Gloeobacter violaceus PCC 7421: one gene and its partner. The protein of the gene in region 1 interacts with the protein of each later gene in a pairwise test. Links are inferred from orthologs where the notes say so. Each region holds a gene or a part of one and is shown on either strand. Other genes may lie near its edges.

Region 1 (3,258 bases):
GCGGGCCAATAGCTCGGCACCCTGCGGATCGAGAAGCCGGTCGACGCGGTTTTGCAGCTGCTCGGCCAGGCGAATCGGGTTTTTGAGGTAACGGGCGTTGACCAGGCCGCTGAAGCGGTGCTCCCGACCGTCCATCAGCGCGCAACTGAGGCGAATCTGGCCGTCGCGCTGGATGGTGGCGCCGGTACCCGCGTTAAAGAGCGGGCAATCTTCGAGGAGTTCACAGGCGCGCACCACCGCCTGGCGGGCACCGCCGTTTTTGAGCACCTCATGGGCGTCTTTGAGAATCTCCTGCAGCGCCTCGCGGCGCACCTGTCGGCTCGATTGCTCCGCCTCGGTCGCCCCAAGTCCACCATGAATAATCAGTCCTGGCCGTGGCATCTTCTCGCTCCTTTTTGCTTTGCTTATCTTACGGGCTGGGGGACGGCACCGGAGGTCCGGCGCAAGGATCGGGGCTTTCGGAGGCGAAGCTTTGCATCTGGGCGCTAGATATAGAGTAATATGGCGAACTGAAACGAAGGCCCGGCTCCATGACCTCATCCGAACTCGACCTGCGCATCGAAGAGCGCCTGCCGCCCCAAAACATCGATGCGGAGGAGACGATTCTGGGGGGACTGATGATGGATCCGGAGGCGCTCACCCGCGTCGTCGAACACCTGAGACCCGAGGCGTTCTACGTCGAGTCGCACCAGATCATCTACCGCGCCGCCCTGGCGCTGCACGCTCAGGGAAGACCCACCGACCTGCTCACCCTGAGTGCCTGGCTCGAAGATAACAAGCTCACCGAAAAGATCGGGGGCCGCACCTACCTGCGCCGCCTCACCGACGCCGCCATCAATACGATCAACATCGACGGCTACGGCCGCCTGGTATCGGACAAGTACGCCCTGCGCATGCTCATCCGCGCCGGCCAGGAAATCGCCGCCCTCGGTTTCGATAGCGCCACCGAGATTCCAAAGCTGCTCGATCGAGCCGAACAAACGCTCTTTGCCGTTACCCAGGAGCGGGTGCAACGCTCGCTGGTGCCCGCCTCCGAAGTGCTCATGAACATCTTCGAGCAACTGGAGACCCGCTACCAGGACGGCAGCAACGTCTTCGGCATCCCCACCCACTTCTACGATCTCGACAACTACACCCAGGGCCTGCAGCCGTCCGATCTGATTATCGTCGCGGGCCGCCCCGGCATGGGCAAGTGCTGCGCAGCCGATACCCCCATCGCCGATCCGGTCACCGGCGCGCTGGTCACCATCGAAGAAATCTACCGCCGCGGTGAGGCCGGAAAATTGGTGGAAGTGCTGACGCTGTTGGGCGACGGCAGACTGGCCCGCGTCGAACCGAGTCACTTCGTAGACGACGGCATCAAGCCGGTCTACCGCGTGCGCACCGGCCTCGGGCGCGAGGTGAAGACGACCCTGACCCACCCCTACCTGACCCCGACCGGCTGGAAGCCCCTCGCCGAAATCGCCGCCGGGGCGCGCATTGCTGTGCCCTGCCGCATCCCGGTTTTCGGCAGCGAGAGTCTGCCGCCCAAAGAAATCTCGCTGTTGTGCAGCCGGGCCACCCGGGATAACCGCATCCCCGACCCGGTTTTTCGGCTGCCGAGGGCGCAACTGGTCGCTTTTTTGAAGCAGCTCTGCATCACCGCCGACTCCGCCCGGGTGAGCGACCGGACCGTCGAATTTACTTCACCCTCCAAGTCTTTTTGCCACCAACTGCAGCATCTGCTGTTGCGCCTCGGGGTGCTCTCGGCTCTGCGCGAGGTGTCCGGGATATTTTATCTGGATATCAAACCCGCCGCTGAAACGCCAATCAAACCCGCCAGCCTTTGGAGCCAGGATCTCGCTCACCATTGCGACCTCCACTGGGATGAAATTGCGTCCATCGAGTATGTGGGAAACGAGCAGGTCTACGACCTGACGGTGCCCGTCACCCACAACTTTGTCGCAGCCGATATCTGTCTGCACAACACCGCCTTTTCCCTATCGATCGCCCAGCGTATCGCCCAAAAAGCCGGTTTGCCGGCGGTGGTCTTCAGTCTGGAAATGTCCAAAGAACAACTCGTCCAGCGCCTGCTGTGCTCGGAAGCGGGTGTCGAAAGCCATCGGCTGCGGGCGGCGCGCATCAGCGAAAACGAATGGCAACGCATCGGCCAGGCCATCGGTGAACTGGCCAGTATTCCCCTCTACATCGACGATTCTCCGAACGCAACCGTCACCGAAATCCGCTCCAAGGCCCGTCGCCTGCAGGCCGAGCAGGGCGGACGATTGGGACTGGTGATGATCGATTACTTGCAATTGATGGAAGGGGCAGGATCCGACAACCGCGTCCAGGAGCTGTCGAAAATCACCCGCGGTCTCAAGGGCCTAGCCCGCGAGTTGCGCGTGCCGGTAATGGCCCTCTCGCAGCTATCGCGCAGCGTCGAAGCGCGCACAAACAAGCGGCCCATGTTGTCGGACTTGAGAGAATCGGGGTCCATAGAACAAGACGCCGATATCGTCTTAATGCTCTACCGCGACGACTACTACAACCCCGACTCACCGGATCGCAACATTGCAGAAGTCAATATCGTCAAACATCGCAACGGTCCCACCGGTACCGTGAAATTGCTCTTCGAAAATCAGTTCACCCGGTTTTTAAACCTGACTTCCGGCAACCACTGACAGCAGGGATGTCAGCCGGTGGCCCACTCAGTCCCCACCACCGGAAGCGCCCAGCGCTCGATGGCGGCGGTCAACTGATCGCGGCGTACCGGCTTGATCAAACAGTCGTCCATACCCGCCGCCAGACACAGATCGTACACCCCGGCGCTGGCGTTGGCGGTGATGCCCACGATGGGGGTGCGCCGGGCCGAGTCTTCGCGTCTGCGGATCTCGGCGGTGGCCTGGAAGCCGTCCATGACCGGCATCTGGCAATCCATCAGCACCAGCGCAAAGGAGCGGCTCGCCAGCACGGTGAGGGCCTCCGCGCCGGTCTCGGCCACCTCCGCCCCGCAGCCGAGCCGCTCGAGGTGCCGCAGCAGCACCTTTTGATTGACGGCGTTGTCTTCGACGATCAAAATCGGCCCGTACTGGGGCAGCCGCACCGTCATGGGTGCGCTCGGCGGCGGCGGTTCGACCGGAGCCGAAACTTTGAGCGGCAACACAAACCAAAACGTCGAACCTTGCTCCAGACGGCTCTCGACACCGATCTGCCCGCCCATCAACTCGACGAGCTGCCTGGAGATGGCAAGTCCTAATCCCGTGCCGCCGTACTTGCGGG
Region 2 (3,116 bases), 1.6 Mb from region 1 along the record:
GCTCGGCAGTAGCCCTGCAAGGACAAGCAGACGATTGACCTGCTCGCATATCTCCCCGTAGGACGGCACGAAGGCACCCTCCGGCTGGGGGCGGACCACTATTACAATTTTGTATCCAGACGCCAGTTTCAGAAGCACCCGGCGCAAAGATTCGCGAATCAGTCGCCGGTAGCGGTTGCGGCGCACGGCGTTGCCGACTTTGCGGCTGGTGGTAATGCCAATCCGGGTTGGGGCAGGAGCGGCCTTCAGCACCAGCAATTGCAGATGGCTACTCGTATAGCGTTTGGCGCGACGATGCACCAATTCGAAGTCGCGCCGGGCGCGCAGGCGGTGCTCGCCGGGCAGCAAAGACTAGACGGCCAGGCGATGGCGACCTCTGCGGCGACGGGCCGACAGCACGCGCCGTCCGCTTGCCGTCCGCATGCGCGCCCGGAAGCCGGAAGTCTTCTGGCGCTTGCGGGTGGTGCCACCCAGCGTTCTTTTCATCGATATCTATAAACGCAGCGTTTCGCATTATAACTGAGTGGTGCCGCGCTGGCAAAGCGCCTTGACCAAGTTTTCGCCTGCGCCGGGTCCGTATCGAACAGGACAAAACATCGCAGCGACGTGGCCGCTTGACCACGTTTTGCCGATGGGCGGACACGCGTGCAAATCGCAAATTGAGGATGGACGGATGGCGGATCTTTGGATAAGATTGCACACTAAAGCGTCGGCGTCCGGCATAGATATATTTAGGTGTAAACATTGGTGGAAACGCTCTGGGATGGTATCCTAAGTCACCTGAAGGGCCGGCTCAGCCGTCCCACCTTTGAAACATGGATAAAGCCGGCAACGGCCCAACAATTCGAGCAAGACTGTCTGATCATTCGCACGCCGAACCCTTTTGCACGCAGTTGGTTACAACAGCATTACGCCGGCGCGATTGCCCAGGCAGGTGAACAGGTAATCGGCCGACCCATTCAAGTTGATTTCATCGTTTCCGAGCAGTCCGAGGAGGCGTTAAAGCCTGTCATAGAGCGAGAGCCTGCCCCGGCTGCTCCGCCTGCCAATGTCGCTTCGCTCAATTCCAAATACACTTTTTCGCGCTTCGTGGTTGGGGCGAACAATCGCATGGCCCACGTGGCGGCTCTTGCCGTGGCGGAGATGCCGGGTTGCAACTATAACCCCCTGTTTTTGTGCGGTGGCGTTGGATTGGGGAAAACCCACTTGATGCAGGCAATTGGTCATTATCGGCTCGATATCGATACAAGGACCAAAATTGCTTATGTCAGTACCGAAAGATTCGCCAATGAACTTATCGAAGCTATCCGGCGCGATGCAATGCAAACCTTTCGCGAGCATTATCGCCGCGTCGATCTGTTGATGATCGACGATATTCAGTTCATCGAAGGCAAAGAGTACACCCAGGAAGAGTTTTTCCACACCTTCAACGCCCTCTACGAGTCGGGCAAGCAGATAGTGATCGCCTCCGATCGCCCTCCCCAGCTGATCCCGCGTCTGCAGGAGCGTTTGTCTTCTCGCTTTTCGATGGGACTGATTACGGACATTCAGCAGCCCGATATCGAGACGCGCATGGCGATCCTTCAAAAAAAGGCCGAGTACGAGAACATGTTCGTTCCGCAGGATGTCATCCACCACATCGCCTCCGCCTACACCACCAACATTCGCGAACTGGAGGGGGCGCTCATCCGGGCGGTTGCCTACGTGTCGATTTCGGGGCTGCCGATGACCGTCGAGACGATTAGTCCAATTCTCTCGCCACCGCGCACCCGCGGCGAAATCACCGACGAAGCGATCCTCGAACTGGTCTGCGACGAACTGAAGGTGAGCGCCGAGGACATGCGCAGCGACTCCCGCCGCCGGGATATTTCCCAGGCGCGGCAGCTGTGCATGTATCTGCTCAGAAAGTACACCGATTTGAGCCTGCCCAAGATCGGCCAGGCCCTGGGCGGCAAGGACCATACCACCGTTCTGTACGCCATCGACAAAATTGAGCAATCGAAGATCCGCGACCCCGAGGTGCAGCGCCTCCTGCAGAGGCTGGGCAACCGCCTGGAGGCGGACGCCCGCCACTAGCTACGGTGCAAACGGCAAAGCGACGACGGCAACTTCCCGCTCCCCCGCCTGCACACGCCCGCTCGGTTTGGCTTTCTGCCAGCGGGTTCGGGCGAGGGCAATGTGCGCCTTTTTTGTCTCGCTATAACCGGTGCTGGTCACCACGCCCACGTAATCGCCCTCCAGGGTCAGCTCGGTTCCAGCTTCCAGCGGTTCTTCGGCCAGCAGTCCGACCAGCTCCTGGGCGGGGTGGCCCACGAAGGTGGCCCGTGAGATCACTTCCTGGCCTGTGTAGCAGCCTTTGTCGTGGGAGATGGCGCCGTCGATGCCCAGATTGAGCGGGATCAGATTGTCGTTGAGTTCTTTGTCCCAGGCGGGAAGGCCCTGCTCGATGCGCCAGGCCTCGAAGCGCTCCGCCTCCAGGGGTGCCGGCGCAAACTCGGAGGGCATCCGCACGAGTTCCAGCCGGTAGTGACCCGGTGCCAGGGTGCTCAGGCGGGCGGGCAGCCCGTCCAGTGCAAAGTCGCGGTATCGGCCGGGTTCAGGGATCGGCTCGAACGGTGGTGCCGAGCTGAGCAATTCGAGGACGATCGCTTCGCGCGGCTCTAATACCACATCCTCGCTGAAGACATAGCGCTCCAGGCGCGCCGCGAGCGCCTCGGCGCAGCCCGACGGCACCGCGAGGGTGTAACCGCCGTCCGCTTGCTGATACAGATCAAAAAAGGCGACGAGTTTGCCCTGTCCAGTCAGTAGTGCCCCGGGGATGAATTTTCCCGGCTGCAGGGTCTTAAGGTTGCAGGTGAGCACCCGCTGCAGGTAGTCGGCGGCGTCCTTGCCCCGGACGCTCAGTAGCTCACGATCACTTAGAAAATAGCCTTCGAGAGACATTGCGTTACGGCCTGGTTTTCTTTCAGGCTAGCAGCGCTTGCCCCGGCACGGCAGACCGTAAAATTGGCTGGTTGCGATTTGGGGCGCGGTGGGTACGACTCGACGATCGTTGCTGGGAGTGGCGGGGCTCGTCGGTGCGGCAACGGTCCTCAGCAAGTTCATCGCCCTGTTTC

The links.
Region 2: the proteins of dnaB (region 1) and dnaA interact in binary tests that used the Escherichia coli proteins (3 or more experiments, as listed by UniProt). The link is inferred for Gloeobacter violaceus PCC 7421 from one-to-one orthologs.

Annotation. Positions count from the first base shown.
Region 1 is NC_005125.1:32,661-35,918, reverse strand. The notes cover bases 158-3,095. They hold dnaB (replicative DNA helicase), read left to right. Parts: upstream 158-530; coding sequence 531-2,660; downstream 2,661-3,095. Other genes in these bases: GLL_RS00165 (ATP-binding protein), read right to left, coding at 2,672-3,095; GLL_RS00175 (isoaspartyl peptidase/L-asparaginase), read right to left, coding at 158-381. Outside these bases: more of GLL_RS00175, read right to left, coding at 1-157; more of GLL_RS00165, read right to left, coding at 3,096-3,258. UniProt on the Escherichia coli protein: The main replicative DNA helicase, it participates in initiation and elongation during chromosome replication. Travels ahead of the DNA replisome, separating dsDNA into templates for DNA synthesis.
Region 2 is NC_005125.1:1,582,719-1,585,834, reverse strand. The notes cover bases 116-2,911. They hold dnaA (chromosomal replication initiator protein DnaA), read left to right. Parts: upstream 116-747; coding sequence 748-2,076; downstream 2,077-2,911. Other genes in these bases: GLL_RS07670 (YgfZ/GcvT domain-containing protein), read right to left, coding at 2,077-2,911; rpmH (50S ribosomal protein L34), read right to left, coding at 352-486; rnpA (ribonuclease P protein component), read right to left, coding at 116-348. In the rest of the region: more of rnpA, read right to left, coding at 1-115; more of GLL_RS07670, read right to left, coding at 2,912-2,943; murein biosynthesis integral membrane protein MurJ, read left to right, coding at 3,032-3,116. UniProt on the Escherichia coli protein: Plays an essential in the initiation and regulation of chromosomal replication. Binds in an ATP-dependent fashion to the origin of replication (oriC) to initiate formation of the DNA replication initiation complex once per cell cycle.